Allorhodopirellula heiligendammensis: one gene and its partner. The protein of the gene in region 2 binds, or shares a complex with, the protein of the main gene of each other region. Links are inferred from orthologs where the notes say so. Each region holds a gene or a part of one and is shown on either strand. Other genes may lie near its edges. The genes, in order: mnmG and Poly21_RS00945.

Region 1 (6,674 bases), on a different replicon or contig from region 2:
TCGGGTGTATCGATGACGCCCGATCAAACTCGACAATCAGTCCAGTGGTTGGCTGATCAGCTGATGCAGCACGTACCCCGCCAAATCACCGGCGACGATGATTGGGGTGATACGAAGAAAGTGTGGGCGGGGGTCAAGGTCCGTCGCGATGGTTGGGAACTGAAGACCAAACGACGTTGGCAAGAACTGCGGCATGGCCGGTGGGTGCGGTACGAAATCGAGCTGCCTGAACGAAACCTAACCGCACCCGCGATCTCGGGGCCAGGAAACTCCCAAGCGGAAATTCTAAGAGAGGAGCTCCCCGCCGGAGACGTTGCGACGCTTCTGCAACCGTATAAAGCCACCGACCTTGTCAAAATCCATAGCGTGACGCCAGTCTCTTCCCAAGACGGACTTCAGAGCTGGCGGGCTGATGCGACGGTGTCCACGCCAGCCCGGTTTTCGATTCGCGTGGAACGCTGGAATTTGGGGGCGAAGTGGTATAGCGTGGAGATCTCCGGAAAAATGGACCTCGCGATGAGGACGACGCTGACGATGGGGATGTCGGCGGACTTCGGCGAAGTTCCTCCGGCAATGCAGCTGGATGTGGCAGTCGAGCAGGCGTCCCTCGTGGTGAGCAAGTTCGAAGTGGAACGGATCAGTAAATTGGGCGGCGACGCGGCCGAAGAAATCGGTGACTTGGCCGAACACACGATCGGCAAAGTTTGGATTCGCAAAGAAAACTCGCGATTGGTCAGCCGACTGAACAAGGCCATCGGTGAGAATCAAGACTCTCTCCGGTGGTCGATGGCCGATTGGCTTGCTCAACTGGCGCCATGAATTTTCTCTGTCACGCGCTACCGACGATGAACCGGTCACCTCCGCAGGATGTGCCCGTGCTCGCGATCTGCACCGGTATGCCTGATTTTCTGTCTGTCATTGATCGCCGCATACGCGTTCGCCGACGAACCGCAGAGCCGTTCTTAGATTCACCCGATCCGGTGATGCGGAATGTCGCGGCAGGTATCGTCACCCACGTCGCCGATGACCGCTGGTTCCACGGTGGCGCAACGTTCGCGCGGTTGAACTTGGAATTCGCGGTTCAGTTGCGAGATCGTCTGCCTGGAGACGCGGGATTTCGACCTTCGTTCGTGGGTCACATTCTGATCGAAATGCTGCTGGATGCGAACTACGCGATTGCGCAACGATGTTGGGTCGATCGCTACTACCATCTATTCCAACAGGCACCGTTGGATGAAATTGAGGCTTGTGTCAACCGGATCACAGGCAAGCCGAGCGACCGGATCGCCGATACATTGAGGCGATTCGCCACGACGCAATTCTTGTACGACTACACCGACGATACGAAGTTATTGATGCGTCTCAATCAAGTGATGGCGAGAGTAGGCTTGGATCAACTGCCCGAGGCGGTCCAGCGATGGCTACCGGAGGCGCGGGCGGAAGTGCGGCAGAATCACGACCAATTGCTCAGCGGTTCAGAGAAACCGTCAGCCTATCCGCCCTTGTAAGATCACAGGCACGGCCGACGGCTCTGTCCAATATCGATCATTCGCCGACGGAGCGGCTACCCAGTGATGGAGCGACGCCCCAGTTACGACAGTGGCCCGATAGTTCGAGCTAGGGTAAGCTACATCGCGAAGTTACGTACGTCCTGTTTCCCCCTCCTGAGTCAAGGTTGAAAAGAATTCGATGAAGTATGGCATGAATCTGTTGTTATGGTCGGGCGAAGTCACCGAGGAAATGCTGCCTGTATGTGAACAACTCAAGGCGGCTGGCTTCGACGGGGTGGAGCTACCGATGTTCAATCTCGATCTCGACTACGCAGCGCTTGGCAAACAACTCGACTCGTTGGGCCTCCAACGCACCGCAGTGACGATCCGAAACGAAGAGGACAATCCAATTTCCCCTGACCCAGCAATTCGAAAGCGAGGTGTTGAGCTCAACAAACGGACGCTCGACTGCGCCGCTGCCGCTGGCGTTGAAACGATTGTCGGCCCCTACCATTCCGCAATTGGAATCTTCAGTGGAAATGGTCCGACCGAGGATGAGTGGAAATGGGGAGTCGAAAGCATGCGGGCGACGGCCGAGCATGCGGGCTCGGTGGGCGTGAAACTGGGCGTTGAAGCGCTCAACCGCTTTGAGTGTTACTTCCTCAACACACATGCTGACTCGACGCGGTTCGCTCGCGAAGTTGACCATCCTGCATGCGGCATCATGTACGACACCTTCCACAGCAACATCGAGGAAAAGAGCGTCACCGATGCCGTCAACGCAGGGGGCGATAAGCTATTCCACATCCACATCAGCGAGAACGACCGCAGCACTCCGGGAACCGGCGGGATCAACTGGAAAGAGAATTTTGACGCGATCACCGACTGCGGATACGACGGCTGGTTGGTAATCGAAGCCTTCGGATTGGCGCTGCCTGAAATCGCCGCAGCGACCAAGATCTGGCGGCGGATGTTCACCGATGAAATGACCCTTGCGACAGAAGGATTGGCGTTCATGAAATCGGAAGTCGCCAAACGCCAGGGTTAGGTTGCCTGACGCTGACCGGTGCCTGTCGGCACTCGGCTCCCAATAGAATCCGTCTCGGCACGCCGAGACGGGCAGCTCTAGTGCTCCAAATGCGCCAGGACCAACGCGATATCCGCTGGCGTAATCCCGCTAATCCGCTTGGCCTGACCTAGGTTCAGTGGGCGCACTTTGGTGAGTTTTTCCCGTGCTTCGGTTCGCAACGATCCAATCCGTCCGTAGTCAAACGTGACTGGAATCCGCTTCTCACTCATTCGCTGCTGCTTATCGACATCCATCTGCTGCCGTTCCAGATAACCTGCATACTTGATATCGATGCAGCACTGTTCAGCGGCCTCAGGAGCGATTTGATTCAACTCTGGAATCGACTGGCACATCATCGCCCAAGTCACTTCGGGACGACGCAGATACACGTCTGCAGGCGTCTTATCAATGCGAGCCCTGTTGAGAATATCGCGACCGAGGCGGATTTGTTCGAGCTTGTCAGCAAGACGCTCGCGTCGCTGCGCGTCGATCAACCCAAGTTGGTCGGCTTGAGCCGTCAAACGACGGTCGGCGTTGTCTTGACGTAGCAGCAGCCGATATTCAGCGCGGCTGGTGAACATCCGGTAGGGTTCGTCCGTTCCCATTGTCACCAGATCATCCACGAGCACGCCGAGATAGGCGTCCTGCCGCGAGGGTACCCAAGTGGATTGTCCGGCCACACTCCGAGCAGCATTGAGTCCCGCGATCAAGCCTTGGCCGGCAGCCTCCTCGTAACCCGTCGTACCGTTGATTTGCCCGGCGAGAAACAGGCCTGCGACCCGTTTCGACTCCAAATGCGGCCACAGCTGCGTTGGCGGACAGTAATCGTACTCCACCGCGTAGCCGTACCGCATGATCGAAGCCCTTTCGAGACCAGGAATTAAGCGGAACATGGCGTCTTGGACATCCCGGGGTAGGCTGGTGGAAATCCCGTTAACATAAATTTCCTGGGTTTGGCGACCTTCCGGTTCCAGAAACAGTTGATGGCTGGACTTGTCGGCGAAACGGACGACCTTGTCTTCGATCGACGGGCAATAGCGAGGTCCCCGAGAATCAATCTGACCGCTGTACATCGGCGCTCGCGAGAGATTTTGGCGAATCAGGTCATGCACAGCCTCGTTAGTGTGCGCGATATGGCAGGGCATCTGCTCGGCAGTGACCGCATCGGTGAGATAACTGAACGGCTGAGGATCATCGTCCCCTGGTTGGACTTCCACTTGGGCAAAGTCGATCGTACGGGCATTCAGACGGGGAGGAGTACCGGTTTTAAAACGGTCCAACTCGAAATTCAGTCGCTGCAGTGAGCCGCTGATACCAGCCGTTGTGCCCTCGCCTGCCCGTCCGCCCGCACTTTGGGCTTCGCCCGTGTGCATGATCGCTTGTAAGAACGTACCCGTGGTCAAAATCACGGTTTGGGCACGATAGATCGCGTCCCCGCGCACCTTCACTCCGACGACCCGATCAGTCGCGATGCCATCGCTGCGTCCGGCAGAGACCGGCTCGGTAAGTAGATCTTCGACCGTTTCTTGACGCAAATCGAGATTGGGTTGGGATTCAATTTGCCACTTGATGTGGTTTTGATAGGCCTTCTTGTCTGCCTGCGCGCGTGGACTGTGCATCGCCGGGCCCTTGCGGCGATTGAGCATGCGAAACTGGATCGCTGTGGCATCGATGGCCACTCCCATCAGCCCGCCGAGCGCATCGACTTCACGGACGATTTGTCCTTTGGCGACGCCGCCGATCGCCGGATTGCAGGACATTTGCCCCACCGTGTCGATATTTGTGGTCAATAACGCTGTACGTGCGCCCAGTCTCGCGGCAGCTGCCGCAGCTTCGGTACCTGCATGGCCGGCACCAATGACAACGACATCGTAGTCATAACGATTCTGAAAATGGTCGCGATTCAAAAGTTGAAGTCCGCAGAGAGAGAATGCCGATAGAGCAAGACAAGGTGTATTTTCGAGCAACGCATCGAATGACCGTAATTCTCTGATTTTGACCAAACCATGCGATTTGAACAGCACCGAAGTTCAGGAACTGCAAATCAAATGTGGCGAGCGGGCATTGGTAAGCTTACTGGCAAGCTCATTCCCCTGATGCTGGCGGTATGCTCAGTCACCCCACAGCGGGCTGAAGGGCAAACCGTCACCGATGTGGTGCTCAAATCGGGCTCCTTCCTGATCCCCTTCAACATTGGTGCCGATGGGGCCCCGCCGCGAGAAGTTCACCTGTACATGGCGTCGGCCGCTGACAACGTGGGGCCAGCTGAGCGTGCACTGGAGGGCGAGGCGGCAACCAAAAACTGGCGGCTGCTTGATCGGCAGTCTCCGGCGGCAGGTCAGTTTCAGGTTTCCAAGACCCCAGATGGTACGTTTTGGTTCGCGATTCGTACGATCGACGCGAGCGGTCGACCGCATCCAGCAGGGCCGATCGAACCGGAATTGAAGGTTATTGTCGATACGACCAACCCAGTCGTGGAGTTGACTGCAGACGCGGATGCCGATGGCAAGATGACCGCTAGTTTCTCGGTGGATGATGCTACCGAGACGTCAAAGATGACTGCGTACTATTTCACCGATACCGCTCAGAAGTGGCGTTCCATTCCAGTGGAGCGGACCCAAGGGGGAGGTAAATTTGCATTCGAACCTTCCGAGCCATGGCGCGAGCTATCTCTGCGTCTGCGGGTAATCGATGGTGCGGGCAACGAAACGATCGTTGCAAAAGATCGAATTCAAAAACCGCGTGTGGCGACCACGGCATCGGCGCGTTTCGCCTCCAGTCCTCTCGGTTTGGGCAATGCATTCGGACTGGGGGGAGGTCCACAAGGCCCGGGGACAGGGGGCCTGGGGGTAGGGCCAACCACCTTCCCTAATTTTGCGCAGCCAGGGGGCCCGCAGGTGTCTTCCCTAGCAGGAAATTCTCCCGCCCTACCGCCACCGTCGACCGCTGACCAAATCAGCAACGACTTTGGACGATCATCTCCGACCATCGACAATCTCACTTCGAGTGCTGAGGCAACGGCAACAGCGCCCGAAATGTTGGCAGCTCCAACGGGCAAACCAGAAACGCCGATGCAGGCAATGCGCCCGTTTGCCCCACCAGCCAATTCGAGCGGTGCGGCTCCGCAGTTTGCCCAACCGCAGTCGCCTACCCAGCCCCGTGGCGGTTCATCGGAACCTTCGGGCGGGCAAGCAAGCCAACCTAATTCGTCAGAGGTGCAACCCCAGACGCCATTTTTCACGGAGTCCATTCCCGCGCCCACCGGAGAGCGTCCCGCTCCGACTCAGCTCAATCAACCCGCTAGAACAGAAGTTGCGGACTTGGCAGCATCAGACGACGTGGCGTCGTCTCCGTGGACGCCCATCGACACCAACCGCAATCCAAGTCGCCAGTTCAGTTCCGAGCCGAGCCTACGGCCCGTCGAGAGAGGATCATTGCGTCCTGCGGAAGACGCCCCCGACTTGCCGCGACGGGCACGACGCGAGCCGGTTGCGGACAACAACGCGCTCGACCTCGAGCGTCTGTCCCAGCGGGCCGTCGTCCGTTATAGCCTCAGCCACCAGTTCAGTCTGGATTATGAGATTGAAGCCATCGGCGGTCGCGGAGTTGATGAGATTGAACTCTATGGCACAACCGACGGAGGGCAAGTCTGGAAAAAATGGGGCGATGATCCCGACAAGCAAAGCCCATTTGATATCGAAACCAGTGGTGAAGGCATTTTCGGATTTCAAATTGTGGTCGTTGCCACCAACGGATTATCCAGTCCGAGACCGTTACCAGGAGATGCACCAGATATCGTCGTCGTCGTCGATGAAACGCTTCCTGAGGTCGGCATATCGGGCGCAAAGTACGGAACGGGAGATCGTGCCGGATCGCTCGTGATCGCTTTCCACTGCGAAGACGAATACCTTGTGTCACGACCGATTACGTTGTCTTTTAGCGACTCGGTGAGTGGACCCTGGACTACCATCGCCGCTGGTCTTCGCAATACAGGCGACTACGTTTGGCCAGCCGACCCACAACTACCTCGTCAAATCTACTTGCGAATTGATGCCCTCGATCGAGCCGACAATGTCGGCAGCTACGTGCTTGAGGAACCAATCGATACACAAGGG
Region 2 (16,443 bases):
GTTGGCTGGATTGGCGTGAGGGGCAACCCCGCTGATTCCAGCTAGTCCACCACGGTCCTCGCCGAACCGCTGGCCCAGCCTTCGCGTCCTTGCACGAATCCACGAATGACGACTGGGCCGCTCCAGTCTTCTGGGAGAGGAATTGTCGTTATGCCGGCGACGTTACCTTCAATAGGAATCGTCACGTAGCCGAGGGTACAGCCGTGCGGGTCGTCTGCCGCATTGTCTGGGAGCCCAACGGTCGGGGCGGATACCGCCGTTAATGGGCGATCAACACAGACGGTGAGTCTGCCCGCAATTGGACTGGTCACGTTCACACAGACTGTGTGGCTAGGGACTACTGCCGCCTCCGATGACTGGTCGCTTGTTTCGGCCGCGTTCACGGTCACTGACAACTGCTGAGGCGACTGAAGATTGAGTGTAGGATCACCGAAAAGCTGATACAAACCCGCGTGCTCGCTGCGCTCGTCGGCCAACTGATCAGCGGCCGGAGAGATCAGGGTGGCCAGACCATCGACCATCATCTGCGTCGTCGAGCCTGGTCGTTGAATCTGCAAATTACGAACGGCTGCTCGCATCGCGTCCCCCAATCGCTCAGGGGCGTCGGCAGCATCGACATCGTGGTAGGCGGATTCGAGCAACCCGAGTCCGAATCGGGCATTGCCGTAAGGCATCGTTAAGCGGCTCGCGGCGATTACGGAGACCGGACCACCGGGGGTTAGCAGCATCCGTTCGGATAGGCAGTCGCCAGGGGCGTCATACGCTCCGGCGTAGCACGCCAACAAGATCGCGATGGGAGCCCGACCGGGAGGTGCTACTAAACGGGTGACGGTTTGATTATCAAGCAGCGATTCCACCCGCCACTGTCCATCAGTCGTTCGTTGCGTCAGGGCCGACTCGGAGAGGGCTGCCGCATCCTGCTGCGATCGGGAAAGAAAATTCAGTTGGTCAACGCTGCCATGCCCAGCATACACCCAGAACCTCGATCCGTTGCGGTACCGTCCGAGCACCGCAGTGCTAAACGACTCCTCCGGCGGACAGAATGCATGACCGGGACTGGCATAGGCGATTTGTGGCTTCGCGTCAGCCGGCAGTACGCTTGTGAGAACGGATCGGGTCACCGACTCAATCGCGCCGTCGATCAACATCCCAAATCCGCCAACGCCCGCAGTGAGTTGGAAGCTACGTCGCCACACACCAAAGTCTTGCGACAATTCGTAGGCCAAGAGACGATGCACCAAATCTGCTAATTGATCGGGCGTAACGACGGGCAGGCGACCCACCGCCGCGTCCGTGATACCGTCACCGTCCAAATCACCGTAGGGCAGATCCGCAGGGTACGTCGGCGTCGAGCCAAACGCGGCGGTTACTTTCGCCGGCAGATAGAAGGCTGGAATGCGTGTGACACGGTCGGAGTCGACCGCTGTTGCTTGGTTGTGCGAGATTCCTTGGTTGAGTGCAGAGTTTTGCGCGCGAGGGGAATAGTCTGGCGCGTCACCAACGAGAACGACGTACCGCGTCGATGGATCAGCGGCCTCGCGAACTCGCGTCGATGTTTCTTCTGCGGTAAGAGAGGGACGACAGAATGCGAGTTTCAAGCCCTCGGCGCGGCGAAGCTGACACCAGGGTTCGAGCGATTCTCGAAAGCTATCCGCACACACGACGACGACGTCCGCAGCCGAGCTCACCGATGCCAGCGCGAGCATGCCTGCCACGCAGAGCCATCGCGGGAATGCCTGGTGTTTTCTCAAGTGGACGTATTTCAGCAGCACGGGCAGTGTTCTCACGGAAAGGTAATTCGAGAGGAAGACAATGACGGCCGTAGGTTGGGACCATTGTCCCGCGCGGCCTGATCGAAATCGACCTCATTGGGCTTCGACGGGGTCATGGTCGCATCGCTTTGATCAATCTACCAAGGAATCTCCGCCGGCAGCAATTTCAGTTGCGTCATGCCCAGCGATTTCGCCGCGGTAGCGACATGCTTCCAGGAATGACTCGAGCAGCACTTGAGCAGCGATCGCATCAATTCGCTGTTTGGTCTTCTTGCGGGTCGTTTTTGCTTGGCGGATCTTTTGATTCGCGGCGACGGTGGTGAATCGTTCGTCAAAGAGTCTTGTTGGCAGTTGGGTGGTTTGGCTCAGCCAGATGGCGAACTGCCGAGCTTGAACGCTTTTATCACTTTCACCACCGTCGCAGTGGATCGGTAAACCGACGACCCACGCAGCAATGCGTTCTTCGGCAGCGAGTTTTTGGAAATAGGTCTCGTCGGCCTCGTACCCACCCGCATCGGGCTGGGTGACGGGGTGCACCTCCAGTGGACTGGCTAAAATCCGGTCGGGATCGCACACCGCGATCCCAATTCGGACCGTGCCGTAGTCCACAGCAGCAATCCGGCCGTGGCTGGGAAATTCGTTATCAATCGGGGGCGCTGGCATGTTCATGAGCACGAGTGAAGTGCAGTAGGAGGGGGCTGTCAACGGTGAATCGACAGCGAGACAAACGATGTGCTTGCAAAAATTGGCAAATTGCTGCGTTGACGCTCAGCATTGCGTTGATGAAACTAGGGGACCTCCGCTGCCTGGGCAATAAGCCAACCCATCCGATTCCGACCATTGAGTTTGTCTGCACTGGTTCTCATCTCCACTGCTGCAAACGGGGGGATCTGCGGCTCAAACATGACCCGGCTAACAAACGGAGCCGTCGGCGGACAACGCACGACCTTTCTCTTAATTTTCTTTTCCTGAAACACTGCATGATCACCTTGGACAAACGACGCCGAAAAAAACTGCAAGCCGTCGTCGATAAAGACTACTCCTACCGTTCTTACTGGGATGAGGACGTCGAGGTTCGCACGACTGGCAAATGTGGACACGGGGTATTTGCGGCACGTCAGTTCCTACCCGGTGAATTGGTGATGGAAGTGACTGGCCAATTGATTAGCAAAAAGGACTACGAAGGCAGCGAATACGTGATGGATTTGGATACCAAGTGGTATCTCGAACCCAGTATGCCGGGTGCGTTCATGAATCACTCCTGCAGCCCAAACTGCGAATTAATCCAGTTGACGAAAACGTCGCTGGGGGTAGTCGCGATTTGCAATATCGAAGCGGAATCGCAATTAACCTTCGATTACGCTTGGGAAGCGTTCGATTGGAATCCTCGCTGCCGCTGTGGCGCGCGGAATTGTCGTGGGTGGGTGGTGGCTGAGGATGAGGTCAAAAAGATGAAACGGCTGGCCAAAAAACACAAAAAGAAATCGAGCTAAGCCGTTTACCAGTGTCGCTAATTTACCTGGACTTCAATCGAACGACGCCGATGGCCCCCTCGGTCATCGAGTCCATGCAGGCCTTTTGGTCAACGCATTTCATGCTGCCCTCGCAATCGCACGTGCACGCCTCGGCAGTGAGCGAAGCGATTGAAACTGCGCGAGAAAATGTTTCGATGCTGTTGGGGTGCGATCCATTCGAGGTCGTCTTTACCAGCGGTGGAACCGAGGCGAATAACCTCGGCGTGCTCGGGGCAGCGATGATCTGTCACGCGGGCAGCGATCCACGAGATCACGCCCCCGGTTTTCCTTGTAGTTCTCATGTACCACCACCGCACGCCTTGGTGTCTGAGGTTGAGGACGAATCGGTTATCGCGGCGGCCAAACACCTGCAGCTACTGGGGTGGCGGGTAGACTGGGTCCCCTGCGACAGCCAGGGAGTTGTGTCAGTAGAGGCGTTTGCATCGCGGTTCGAACCCACTACGCGTTTGGCGTGCCTGCAATTGGCTAATCCCGTGGTGGGTACGATCCAGCCGATTCGAGAGTTGGCCGATCGCAGCCACAGTCGGGGGATTCGTATTCACTGCGATGCCACGGCAGCAGTGGGACGCGTCCCAGTTGATGTGCGTGAATTGCGAGTAGATACGCTGTCCGTGAGTGCGCATAGGTTTTACGGCCCCAAGGGAAGTGGGGCGCTGTTCGTTCGCCGCGGCCTGGATATGAATCCGATTTCATTCGGGGAATCCAGGGAGATGGGATTGCGGGCCGGCAGCGAAAATGTACCGGGCATCGTCGGCCTCGGGGCCGCTGCGGCAATGACGGCGAGATGCGTCGATGAAGCTCAGGCGACGCTGCAAGAGCTCTGCGAGCGTCTGGTTGAGGGGTTGCGAGCGACGCTCGATAGTCGCATTGAAGTGCTCGCTGAGCATGTGGCTCGGCTACCCAATACTGTCGCCATCGAACTGGCCACCGAAGCAAAACGCATTCAAAGGACAGCGAGACAGATTGTTGTCGCCGCGGCACAGTCAAAGAGTCCGCCGGACGAAATCACTCGTGTGCTGCGCGCGATTGGTAAAAGCGAACAACAGATCGGATGCACATTGCGATTCTCCGTTGGGTGGACTACCAGCCGCGAGCAGATTGATCGCGCCGTCGACTTAGTGGCCGACGCCTGCGAATATGCCTCGCGCGCCTGAACTTTTACTCGCTCACGTGGGGTATGCTAAGTTGCCTGTTGGATTACCAACTCGCCGCGCCAGCGAGGCAGTCCAGCCCATTCCTCGTATCCATTTCGGGCTAGTATTTGTGTATTCGAATAGCGAAAGCAAAATACTCAACGGGCCCTTGAAAGTGAGAGGCGATTTCCCCGAAGCCACCATTCGAACCGAGAAAACTAATGTTCAGAGTGACGTCGATTGCCAGCTTCATGCTGTGTCTATTAGCAATCTGCCAAGGCACAAATGCGGCCAGTCCGCGACCTAACATTGTCTTTGTTCTATGCGATGACCTCGGCTATGGGGATGTCCAGTGCTTGAACCTCGAGCATGGAAAAATCGCGACGCCCTCGGTCGATAAACTTGCTGCCGCAGGCATGGTCTTCACCGACGCGCACGCGGGATCGTCGGTTTGTACCCCCACCCGCTACGGTCTGATGACGGGGCGGTATAGTTGGAGAACCGAGTTACAGAGCGGAGTGGTGCAGGGATTCGCTCCCGACCTCGTCGCCGAAGATCGGCCAACCGTTGCGAGCTTTTTGAAATCACAGGGCTACCACACGGGCATAGTTGGCAAATGGCACTTGAATTTTCAGTACCTCGATCCGGTGACCGGCACCGCGCTCAACAGGAAAGACGGATTGGCGCCGGTTGGGTCTCGGATTCCGGATGGCCCGATCCATCGTGGATTCGATTTCTTTCATGGGTTCCATCATGCCCGGAACATGAAATGTGTGGTGGAGAATGATCAGGTAATCGAGCACGATGATGAGATCAACATGCTGCCGCGATTAGAACGCGAGGCGGTGAACTACATTGGTGCGCGCGCTGCTGATTCCGCGCAGACACCTTTCTTTCTCTATGTTCCGTTCGGTTCTCCGCATACCCCGATCGTGCCTTCGAAAGCATGGCAGGGCAAGAGTGGGCTCGGCGACTACGCAGATTTTGTGATGCAGACCGATGCTGCGGTTGGGAAAATAGCTGATGCACTGCAGCAGGCCGGGTTGGCCGAGAACACAATGTTCGTCTTCAGTAGCGATAACGGATGCTCGCGAGCTGCGGGTATCGCGCAGCTGGCCAAGTTGGGGCACCAGGTGAGTGCGGGGTATCGAGGTTCAAAAGCAGATTTATGGGACGGCGGACATCGCATTCCATTTATCGTCCGCTGGCCGGGTCAGGTCGCCGCAGGTTCGACGTGCGATCAGACCATCTGCCTAACGGATTTGTTTGCGACACTGTCGGAGTTGACCGGTGAAACCTTGCCAGCGGGCAGTGCCGAGGACAGCGTCAGCTTTCTCCCTGCATTGTCGGGGGAACCGATCGCATCCACCCGCGATGGCGTGATCCATCACTCGATCAGCGGACATTTCGGCTATCGCCAAGGAAAGTGGAAACTGCTGCTGGCGAAGGGATCAGGTGGCTGGAGCTCACCCACCGAAAAGCAGGTCGCCGCTGACAGTCCCATCGCTCAACTTTATGATATGGAGAGCGACCCGGCGGAGACGACGAATCAATACGCTTCCCAGCCCGAGGTGGCCGCCCGGTTGATCGCGCTGCTGAAAGCTGACATCGCCCGTGGTCGCAGTACCACCGGACCAGAATCTCGGAACGATACCGACAATATCAAACTTTGGAAGAGCGGCACTCAGCGGTAACGCGAGCCTGGCGTGTTGATCAGGTCTGTCTAGGTTTCCGGATATTCGACGATGATATTACTGTTGAGCCCGCCACGCGGTGTCCAGCGACTTTCCACCCGCAAGCGGCGTGGTTGGACGACGGCGACGAAATCATCGAGGATACGATTGGTGACCGCTTCGTAGAAAATTCCCTCGTTGCGAAAACGCTGCAAATACATTTTCAGGCTCTTCAGCTCGACGCAGACCTGATCAGGTACGTAGGTGAACACGATCACGCCGTAGTCCGGTTGTCCTGTTTTCGGGCACACTGACGTGAACTCAGGACAGTGGTGCTCGATGGAAAAGTTTCGCTGGGGAGCCGGATTGTCGAATACTTCCAACAGATCACGGAAATCAGAGGGCTGGGAATTCACTGGAGTGAGGGTCAATTGTGAGTGGATCGAAAGTGGGAACCCAGCTGAGCCGGGCGGTGGCAGATCGTGCTACGAGGTGTTGTTGTACTCGGATGGATCGCACCGAAAAGGGGACGCGAATCGCCGCTCATTTGCCGATGCAGAATCGGCTGAACACACGATCGAGCAGATCGTCGGTGTAGACCTCGCCGGTGACGTCCCCGATGGCCGATGCGGCGGCGCGAATCTCGGCAGCGACGAGTTCGTGACCCGCCTGCAATTGTGTCATGTCGATTGCACTGCCAATTGCGAGGCCGGCCGCGGTGAGTGAATCACGACAGCGGGCAGCGGTGCCGATCACGCCACCGGTTTCGGTCGGATCGCGACGCTCGGCGGCTTCTGCAATCTGAGCTCTGAGTGAATCCATTCCGTCGCCCGTCAGCGTACTGATCATTGAGAGGGAGACCCCCAAAGCACGGACCTCGTCGAACCAGGATGGCGACGCCGACATCAGATCCGTCTTCGTGAGGATGACCCAGTGTTCGATCGATGCTTTGTAACCTTCGCGGGTATGAACGGCATGCCGCAGCTGCTCGATTGCAGGGGCTTGATCATGATCGCTCGCATCGACGCACCACAAACAAACATCCGCCCGTGATGCCGCCTCGATTGCCTGCAGTTGTGCCTTGGCTAGGACGGCAGAGTCAAGTTCATGTTCAGCCCGCCATTCGATCCCTGCCGTGTCGGTCATGCGGACCGGGTGGCCATTGACTGCGAAACTTACGGAGATGCTGTCGCGAGTGGTGCCGGCCTCCTCGGTGACAATCGCATGCTCACCGCCGGAGAGTGCATTGAGTAGGCAGCTTTTACCGGCGTTGGGGAGCCCACGCAACACAATCTCCAGTTCAGACCGGGAGGCGGATCGATCACGCAGCTGAGTGGCGATCGCCGCGAGCCGCTCGCGAACCTCACCGAGCCGCTCGAGCAAATGGGCGTCTTCTACGAATTCGATATCCTCGTCGACGAAATCGAGTCCGGCCTCAACGTCGGCAAGCAGGTCGAGCAGCTCGCTGCGGGCCGCTTGGAGGGGCCGCGACAGATTTCCAGCCAACTGCGAGAGTGCCTGATTGAGGGTGTTCGGATCTTCGGCATCGATCACCCCGAGCACTGCCTCGGCCTGCGGCAAATCCATTCGTCCTGCGAGGAACGCACGCATCGTGAACTCACCGGCGCGGGCCGCCCGCGCCCCTGCCCCGATCAATCGATCGACGACGGCATCGAGCAGCGGTAGCGATCCAATTAGGTGCAGCTCGGCAGCGGGCTGGCCGGTGTAGCTGCGTGGGGTCGGCCACAACAGCACGTCGAGATCGAGTCGTCCCAGGCAGTCGCCCAGGTCCAGCGACGCAGAGAAGCGCCGCGAACGTGGGTCGCCATGGTCCTGACGCAATAACTCCACGCGTTGCAAAATCGGCACGACAGAGTCACCCGAGAGACGCACGATACCGCGTGGCGCAGGAGCGAGCGGAGAGGCGATCGCGACAATCGTGTCATCAACAGTGAACTGGCGAATGGGAAAAATCCTGATGGTGATCGGTGGCCGAGTGCTGGAACCGGTCAGTTATACACAATGAGCGTCGCATGTCTTCATCCCACAGGCCCGACAATAACCTCGCCCGGCCACTTACGCGTCTCAGCTCACTCAATCAACAACCCGCTCCAGTCCGAGCGGCTTTGGCCCAAAACGTTCCCGATTCTCGTGTATAAATAGCTAGGTCTGACTCCCCACGCCGCATGGCTAGCCCTAGCACACTGCATTCACGATTCCCGAAATAAGATTCAACATGCTCAGGTACTTTGCGATGACGCTGGCCCTCGCCGCCAGCAACGCATTCATCTCACAAACGCTGTATTCAACGTCACTGAAAGCAGAGTCCGGCGATCCTCCCAACATCGTCTTGATATTCACCGATGACATGGGCTACGGCGACCTGAGTTCGTTTTCTGAAACACCGATCAAGACACCCAATATTGACAAGCTCGCCGCAGCGGGGACACGGTTCACGGATTTCTATGTTTCCCAAGCCGTTTGCACAGCGTCACGCGCCTCGCTTTTAACAGGATGCTATGCAAACCGTGTTGGTTTGGCGGGAGCGCTCAATCACACCAGTACGAATGGAATTAATGCAGATGAAGAGTTGTTGCCAGAGCTGCTGCGGTCGCAAGGGTATGCCACAGCCATTCTAGGGAAATGGCACCTCGGAATGCCACCGGCCTTCAGTCCTACGCGGAATGGATTCGATGAGTGGTTCGGTATTCCCTATTCAAATGACAATACCAAGTACCATCCTGTCCTGTCTGACAGTATGCCGCCGCTGCCGCTCTACGATGGGGAACAAGTCGTCGAAACCGATCCCGATCAAGCACTGTTCACCAAACGATTCACTCAGCGGGCAGTCGCGTTCATCGACCAGCATCGCGATCGTCCGTTTTTTCTGTATGTGCCACATCCGATGCCGCATGTGCCGATATTTGCTTCGGACGAATTTCGCGGGAAGTCGGCAACGGGACTGTATGGTGATGTGATTGAAGAGATCGATGCGTCTGTAGGTCAGATTGTTGACGCGATTGATCGAAATGAACTCACTGACAAGACCCTCGTTATCTTCGCCAACGATAACGGGCCATTCCTAAGCTACGGGACACATGCAGGTAGTTCAGGAGTCTTGCGAGAGGGCAAGCTGACAGCGTTCGAGGGTGGCGTCCGCGTACCAGCGATCATGCGCTGGCCGGGGAAGATTGCTGCCGGGCGGACTTGTGACACGCCAATGATGTCGATCGATCTACTGCCGACGCTGTGCAGTTTGGCTGGTGCCGAGCTGCCTCGGAAGCAGATCGACGGAGTGAATATCGAGGCGACCCTGCGAGGAGAGTCAAATAACATGCCGCATGAGTCGTTGGTTTTCTATAGCGGAAGCGAACTCCATGCGATTCGCTCAGGGCGTTGGAAGTTGCATTTTCCGCACCCGTACCTAACCCCTCGTGACGACCTTCGAGCGGACGGAAAACCAGCGGGGCATGGAAAGCTCAAGCCGATGTCGATCACTGCGAGTGGCGTCGAAGGCATTGCTAGTAGGCACGGGTACCGTGTCGAGCAGTTACCACTCTCGCTGTATGACCTGTCTAATGACATCGGCGAAACCAAAAATGTGGCCACTGATTATCCGGAAGTGGTGTTGGCGCTCACAGAGCTGGCCGAGCCATACCGCGAGGAGTTGGGCGATTCATTGACCCAGCATGTCGGCAAGGCAATCCGAGCGGCGGGGCAGCGTACCTCCCAGACTGACGAGCACTCCCCACGCTAACTTCGCATCTCTCTGCTTGGCGTTTTGTCACATGCAGTCTACTCATCATCCTTTTTTGCCCTTCCCCACTTGCTCGTGAAATTCATCATGCGTCCGCGCTCATTGTGTCTGACTACTGCGGCCTGGCTGTTCTTAGGCGTCCTGGCAATCTCCGTTTCTTCTCTGGCGGTTGCGGAGGATCGTCCGAACATCATCTATATTCTCGCCGATGACATGGGGTACTCCGATATCGGTTGTTACGGGAGCGAGATCAGTACACCAAACCTCGACACATTGGCGGCCCACGGAATTCGATTCACTCAGTTCTACAACACTGCCCGCTGCTGCCCGACACGCGCAAGTTTGATCAGCGGTCTGTATCCGCACCAAGCAGGCGTCGGGCACATGATGGAAGATCGAGGCTACCCGGGCTATCGAGGTGAGCTCAATCGCCATTGTGTAACCATTCCCGAAGCACTCAAGGAGGCGGGATATCGATCCTACATGTCAGGCAAATGGCATGTGACGGCCAAGATCAACCCGCAAGCAGAGGCGGATAAGGCGAATTGGCCCATGCAGCGTGGTTTCGACCGATTCTATGGAACCATCCATGGGGCCGGAAGCTTCTTCGACCCAAATACACTAACGCGTGATAATGATTACATTTCGCCGTTCAATGATTCCCAATACGGCAAAGAAGATTGGCCGGGCGAAACATTTTATTACACCGATGCGATCGCCGATCACGCATCACGCTTTATCCGACAGCACGACGCTCAAACGGGAGATCAGCCATTCTTTCTGTATGTTGCTTTCACCGCGGCCCATTGGCCAATGCATGCATTGCCTCAGGATATTGCTAAATACCAGGGTGCCTATGATGCTGGCTACGACGCTGTCCGGCGCGCTCGCTACCAGCGGATGTTGGACCTCGGCGTGATAGATGCGAGCAGCACGGTCAACTGGGAAATTGAGGATGCTTGGAAGGAAACTGACCATTGGGACTGGGACAAGCGAAACATGGAAGTCTACGCAGCGATGATCGACTCCATGGATCAAGGCATCGGCCGAATCGTGCAGTCTCTCCAGGACACCGGGCAATTCGACAATACCCTGATCTGTTTTTTGCAGGACAACGGCGGATGTGCCGAAGGGTATGGACGTGGTGGCGTGGGTGTGGAGCGGGCCGAGCAACCAACCCTGGCGGCGCTACCAGCAGCCTATCTTCAACCTGATATGACACCGAAACAGTCGCGTGACGGCTTCGTCATGCGAACGGGAAAGGGCGCAATGGCGGGACCGGCTGACACGGCGATCGGGTATGGACGGGGCTGGGCGACCGTGTCCAACACGCCATTTCGCGAGTACAAGCACTGGACCCATGAGGGCGGCATCTCGACGCCCTTGATCGCTCACTGGCCCGCCAAAATCAAGCGACAGGGTGAACTGGAGACGACACCGGGGCATCTCATCGACTTGATGGCGACCGCTGTCGATGTTTCTGGTGCGACCTACCCGGCGACGTTTCACAATGGAAAGAAGATCAAGCCAATGGAAGGCAAAAGCTTGACACCCTTGTTTGCAAGTGATGCCGACACTCGCAAAAAGTTCGATCGCGAGGCGATCTACTGGGAGCACGAAGGCAACCGTGCCATTCGTGCTGGTGACTACAAACTAGTCGCGAAGGGCGTGAAAGGAGAATGGGAACTCTACAACATTGCCAATGATCGAAGTGAGCAGAACAACTTGAGTGCTGAAATGCCCGAGCAGGTTGAAAAACTTGCTGCGATGTGGCAGGCCTATGCCGAGCGTGCCAATGTCTTGCCACTGAACCCACAAAAAAAGCGGAACAAGCAGCACTAACTGGGAATCAACTGCCTCGGGCACCGATAGGCTTGTACTCTCCCGGGCTGGATCCGGGACAGGTTACTTGCTTGAAAGTCGACGGCATCCTCCACACCCTTCATTCTGGGAACCGGATTCACTGGTTTCTCTGACGTTAACCTTGGAACTCGGGACCTACGAAGGTATCGATCGCGCCGGGGATGACTTCGAACTCGATGGGCTGCTCGTCGATCAATTCACCGTCGAGGGTGAACCGCATCGGCGGGTTTGATTGCAGGCGGATCCGTTTGGCCTTGCGAAACAGAACCTGCTCGCTTTCGAGAAATTGTCCTGTGAGGTTTTTCGCAACAATGTCTACCATATCCAGGACCGTACCATCACGAATGATGATGACGTCGAACATGCCATCAGACGGCGAAGCATGAGGGGCGACCTCGATCCGTCCGGCATTGGTCTTTCCGTTGGCGATCAATACCGCCCAGGTATCCAAATTTTCAATTCGCTGGTCATCAAGGTCCGCGGTGATGCGATAGCTCTGCATATCGGCCAAGACGCCGATGGCCCCGCGTAGGTAACATAACGCTCCCCAGCGTGCTTTAATCTCGTCGGTGAGCTCCTCGGAAACGCGGACACAGTTGCCGCCCGCGGCGACGTTGGAGTAGTACCGGTCCAGCCCTTCTCCGCGGATCCGCACGACGTCGATCGCGGTTGTGGCACCGTGATGAATAACCGCCACGGCGTCTTTGATCTCGTCTGGGATATGTAATGTGCCGGCAAAATCATTGGCTGTGCCGAGCGGTACGATCGCCATTTTCGGGCGTTTGCTGTGTTCGATCTGCATCATGCCATTGACGACTGCATGCACCGTTCCATCGCCGCCCGCGGCAATCACCGTCTGACCGCCCGTCGTTAAGAACTCGTGAATTTCATGGGCAATCTCAACATCGCGAGTGAGTTCTACCCAGGTGGTATCGTGGGCACTGAGTGAGTCACGCAAGGAATCAAGCTGAGCGGATTTACCGGCACTCTGATTGTAAAAAACGAGCTGTTTCATGTTCGCGGCTGCTGCTTGGCTTGAGAATGAGGAATCGACCGGGCCACTAACCAACACAGCAATGCCCAGACCAATCCAGCGGCCCAGCCTGCCACGACATCGGTGGGGTAGTGCACTCCCATGTACACACGGCTGATGCCCACCAGCATGGTCAAGACCACCGCCGCGGCGATGACATAGAAACGAATCCAGAAACTTCGCAATAAGGGGGCGACCAATACAGCGAGCGTCAGATAGACGATGGCCGACATCATCGAATGACCACTGGGGAAACTATTGGTGTAGACCTGCGAGAGGTGAGGCACAATGTCGGGACGCGGGCGATCAAAAAAATGCTTCATCCACAAACTCGCCAACATGCCACCGAGTGTCGAAACCAGCAGGACGATCAGCATCCGGTAGGCACCGTGGATCGCTAAGAAGCCCGCCGCGCCCACGATGGCCAGTAACAGCACCGCGATTCCCCCCAAAGCTGTCAGATCACGCCCCACCTCAGCCATCCACCCCGGTCCAATCGGCCGAGCCAGATCGTCGGCATGACGCATGCTCCGCACCGCCCACAGATCGAGCGATTGCGTGTCGCCCTCGAGCACTTCTTCGGTGAGAGCGGTGAAACCCCAACTGCCAAGTAGGACGACTAATAACCCGAGCAGTACAATCGGTTCGCGCCCCCACAGGAACCGTACGAAACGATGCAGCCAGTTTGGAGGGGACGTTGGTGCGTTCATGATGCTGAGCTTAGCAAGTTCCGTGCCTAGCCGCACAAGGGCCTGCCGCTGCCCGTCTTGACCTCCAGTCATGACTGACTCTCTCGGGCTGCCATGCTGGACGGGGTGCCGAACGCAAGTGTCACCGCCGTCGAACGAAGCAACATCCCATTGGCAAGTTATCCTGTGGGGCGGATGGAGTGACTGGTGGCGTGGGGGGGCTGATTGTTGTTCAATAGCATCGAAGGACAAACGTTGGAGGCTTTTAAAAGTGGCGATCGATGTCGCAACGCCAAACTTCTCGCAGCACACTTTCCATGAATCAAACTGTGGCCACTGATTTGTTAATCGCAATCAGCGTGATGCTGACTTTGTCGCTTATCTGCGTTGTCTTCGCGGGCGGTTATGCGTACAGCCGCAAAGGTCAGGGGACCATGGCTTGCCTAGCGCTGGCAACGATGTCCATGGTGTTATTCCTGCTGTATGCATCGGGGCAGTTGTTCTGGGCAAGGTTCGTGCCATCATCAGCAGCAATCATCTATACGAATTTATCTGCGATCTTCGCCGCGTTGGCAGCGGGCTGGGCGTGGCGATTGCCGAACACGCCGTTATGGCGTCGTTCAATTCTGAGTCTTTTACTCGCCAGCGGATCAGTGGCTATCATCTTTTGGCCAATTCTGTCGATTGCCGTTCGACCGCCGCCCACCGGTGGAGATCAGTGGGAAAACGATGTTGCGATGCAGACGTCGTGGGCGACATGCAGTCCAGCTGCAGCGGCGACGTTACTTCGAGCGGAGGGCATCGAAATGAGTGAGTCGCAGATGATTCCATTGTGCTTGACAGATTCCAGTGGGACGCCGACTCTCGGGCTGTATCGGGGCGTCAAGTTGGTCGCCAATCGCCATGATCGAGAGGTCGAGTTGCTCGAGGGCACGACGGCTGATCTGTTGGACGCTGACGATTGGCCTGTCCTGTTAACGGTCAAGCTACCATTTGGTGTGGAAGACCGTCGCTACGTCGAACAGTGGGGCTGGATTCCTGGCATGGGGCACTCGGTGGTGGCCTTGGGCCGAGGCCCCCATGGCGGGGTCGTGGTGGGAGATCCCGCAGTGGGACAGGAAGAATGGACAGCAGCGGACTTAAACGTCCTGTGGGGTGGTGCCGGACTACGGATCAGGTAACGCCGCACGACTCCACGAGTGTCTGTAACTGCTCTTCACCGGTTCGGATCTGCAGGTCGATTTGCAGGTATCCCAGCGGCACGCCGGCGATCTGGTCGGCCGCAATCTTGACCGCGTCCTTGTGAGTGCAAAGTATCCGATCAATCCTACCGGTGGACTGGAGTGATTCGATCCACATTCGCAATGCCTGCCGCGTTTCACGGTCATAAGGATCATGATCGGCCAGGCGGTAATGCCCGGCAATCTGACCGCCGCAATTGCTCACTGTCTTTTCAAATGCATCCGGGTTGCCGATCGCGGAGATGAGGGCAATCGATCGATCTTGAAGCGACTCGATCGGTTCACTCACGCCACGATCCAGCTGCACCTTGGACGGGGCATGCGAGGTTTCAATCAGCGGCCGATCGCCCAGGTAGGTACGGAGTTCTGTACGTAGCGAGGCGAGCGCTTGCGTGTCGACTTGATCCGTTCGCGTCAGGATGGCCGCATCGGCGCGACCGAGGCTGCTGACGGGTTCGCGAAGGTACCCGCGCGGCAGCATGTAGCCGAATCCGAATGGACATGTCGCATCGACGACCACGAGGTCGAGATCACGATGCAGGCGGCGATGCTGGAAGCCGTCGTCCATGACCAGCACTTCGGCCTCGAGTTCCTCCACAGCGATGCGCGCGGCCTCGACCCGATCAGCATGCTGCACATGCGGGACGTCGGGCAATCGTTCGGCCATCTCCAGCGCTTCATCATTGATGCCGCTATCGCCTGCCCCATACCCGCGACTGATGATCGCCACCCGGTGTCCGAGTTGACGGAGGCGGGAACAAAGGTCGCAGACCACCGGTGTTTTGCCAGTGCCGCCGGTCGTGAGGTTGCCCACACTGATCACGGGCACATCAACGTGGTTGACTGTCGCTCGGCCGCTGTCATATCGAAACCGCCGGACGCGGGCTCCCACTCCGTAGAGTAGACTTGCCGAACGCAGTCCCAGTCGGGTCGAACTGGCCAGCAGCCCCGTTGTCTGCCCGCTGAGCAGGGAGCGGTGGTCGAAGGTCGATGACGAACCTTTAGCGGGGTTGTCGGGGCGCTGCGGTTGAGGAGGACGAGTTGCCATGAAATTCACGTTTGTGGGAGGCAACCAAGGTAACGAATCGGCCTTGCTGCAACAGCCGCCCATCGCTCGATATTAGCTTGCGAAGCCAAGTGATGCGGCCGGCACGACGCCCGTGAGGAATGACCGTTTCGACCTGCGTTACGACGTGAACGACCTCATCAAAGAAAATGGGGTTCTCGAACTGCCAGTCCATGATCCCCACCAGGGCGAGCGTGGCTGCGCGTGGATGTTCTGTTGATAGGCCTGCGAGCACACTCATGCCCAGCAGCCCATGGGCAACCGGCTCGCCAAACGGCGATGGCAAGATTGTTTTTGTCCCGCTCCCGGCAGCCGCTGAGCGGTGCAAGGGGTCAAAATCGCCAGTCAAAGATGAAAACGAGGCTACATCGTCTTTGGTAATGCGACGTGACGGACTTTTCCAGCACTGGCCGACAGCCAGGTCTTCGTAATAGAGCGTCACCCCATCGGTCTGCGTGGGGGCGGTAAACACAGATTGAGGCGGATCAGAGCGAAACGTCGAAGTCGTCATGGAAGAGCGTGCATTCAGTTGGGGTGGTTCGTCGCTGAATATTCCATTTTGCACGAACAGCGTCGATTGGGGGTGAGCTTTCCTGGACAGCCAAGCAAAAAAAGGGCCAACCCAGTCCTGTTAGCAGGGCCAGGGGAAATAGGTAGGTATCTGAGGAGGTGGTGGGAGTG

Evidence for each region.
Region 1: the proteins of Poly21_RS00945 (region 2) and mnmG are in contact, whole or in part, in a solved structure (PDB 9HIP), measured with the Escherichia coli proteins. The link is inferred for Allorhodopirellula heiligendammensis from one-to-one orthologs.

The regions. Positions count from the first base shown.
Region 1 is NZ_SJPU01000002.1:98,604-105,277, forward strand. The notes cover bases 2,042-4,927. They hold mnmG (tRNA uridine-5-carboxymethylaminomethyl(34) synthesis enzyme MnmG), read right to left. Parts: upstream 4,467-4,927; coding sequence 2,616-4,466; downstream 2,042-2,615. Other genes in these bases: Poly21_RS10775 (sugar phosphate isomerase/epimerase family protein), read left to right, coding at 2,042-2,538; Poly21_RS10785 (hypothetical protein), read left to right, coding at 4,566-4,927. In the rest of the region: Poly21_RS10765 (hypothetical protein), read left to right, coding at 1-819; Poly21_RS10770 (hypothetical protein), read left to right, coding at 816-1,508; more of Poly21_RS10775, read left to right, coding at 1,690-2,041; more of Poly21_RS10785, read left to right, coding at 4,928-6,674. UniProt on the Escherichia coli protein: NAD-binding protein involved in the addition of a carboxymethylaminomethyl (cmnm) group at the wobble position (U34) of certain tRNAs, forming tRNA-cmnm(5)s(2)U34.
Region 2 is NZ_SJPU01000001.1:230,784-247,226, reverse strand. The notes cover bases 5,850-8,682. They hold Poly21_RS00945 (tRNA modification GTPase), read right to left. Parts: upstream 8,043-8,682; coding sequence 6,657-8,042; downstream 5,850-6,656. Other genes in these bases: Poly21_RS00940 (sulfatase family protein), read left to right, coding at 8,350-8,682; queF (preQ(1) synthase), read right to left, coding at 6,164-6,529; Poly21_RS00955 (sulfatase family protein), read left to right, coding at 5,850-6,134. Also shown: Poly21_RS00980 (Glu/Leu/Phe/Val family dehydrogenase), read left to right, coding at 1-19; Poly21_RS00975 (C25 family cysteine peptidase), read right to left, coding at 42-1,787; Holliday junction resolvase RuvX, read right to left, coding at 1,905-2,441; Poly21_RS00965 (SET domain-containing protein), read left to right, coding at 2,753-3,265; Poly21_RS00960 (cysteine desulfurase family protein), read left to right, coding at 3,277-4,461; more of Poly21_RS00955, read left to right, coding at 4,662-5,849; more of Poly21_RS00940, read left to right, coding at 8,683-9,870; Poly21_RS00935 (arylsulfatase), read left to right, coding at 9,958-11,712; Poly21_RS00930 (diacylglycerol/lipid kinase family protein), read right to left, coding at 11,849-12,748; Poly21_RS00925 (phosphatase PAP2 family protein), read right to left, coding at 12,745-13,548; Poly21_RS00920 (cysteine peptidase family C39 domain-containing protein), read left to right, coding at 13,773-14,636; lpxK (tetraacyldisaccharide 4'-kinase), read right to left, coding at 14,629-15,744; Poly21_RS00910 (MaoC family dehydratase), read right to left, coding at 15,698-16,273. UniProt on the Escherichia coli protein: Exhibits a very high intrinsic GTPase hydrolysis rate. Involved in the addition of a carboxymethylaminomethyl (cmnm) group at the wobble position (U34) of certain tRNAs, forming tRNA-cmnm(5)s(2)U34.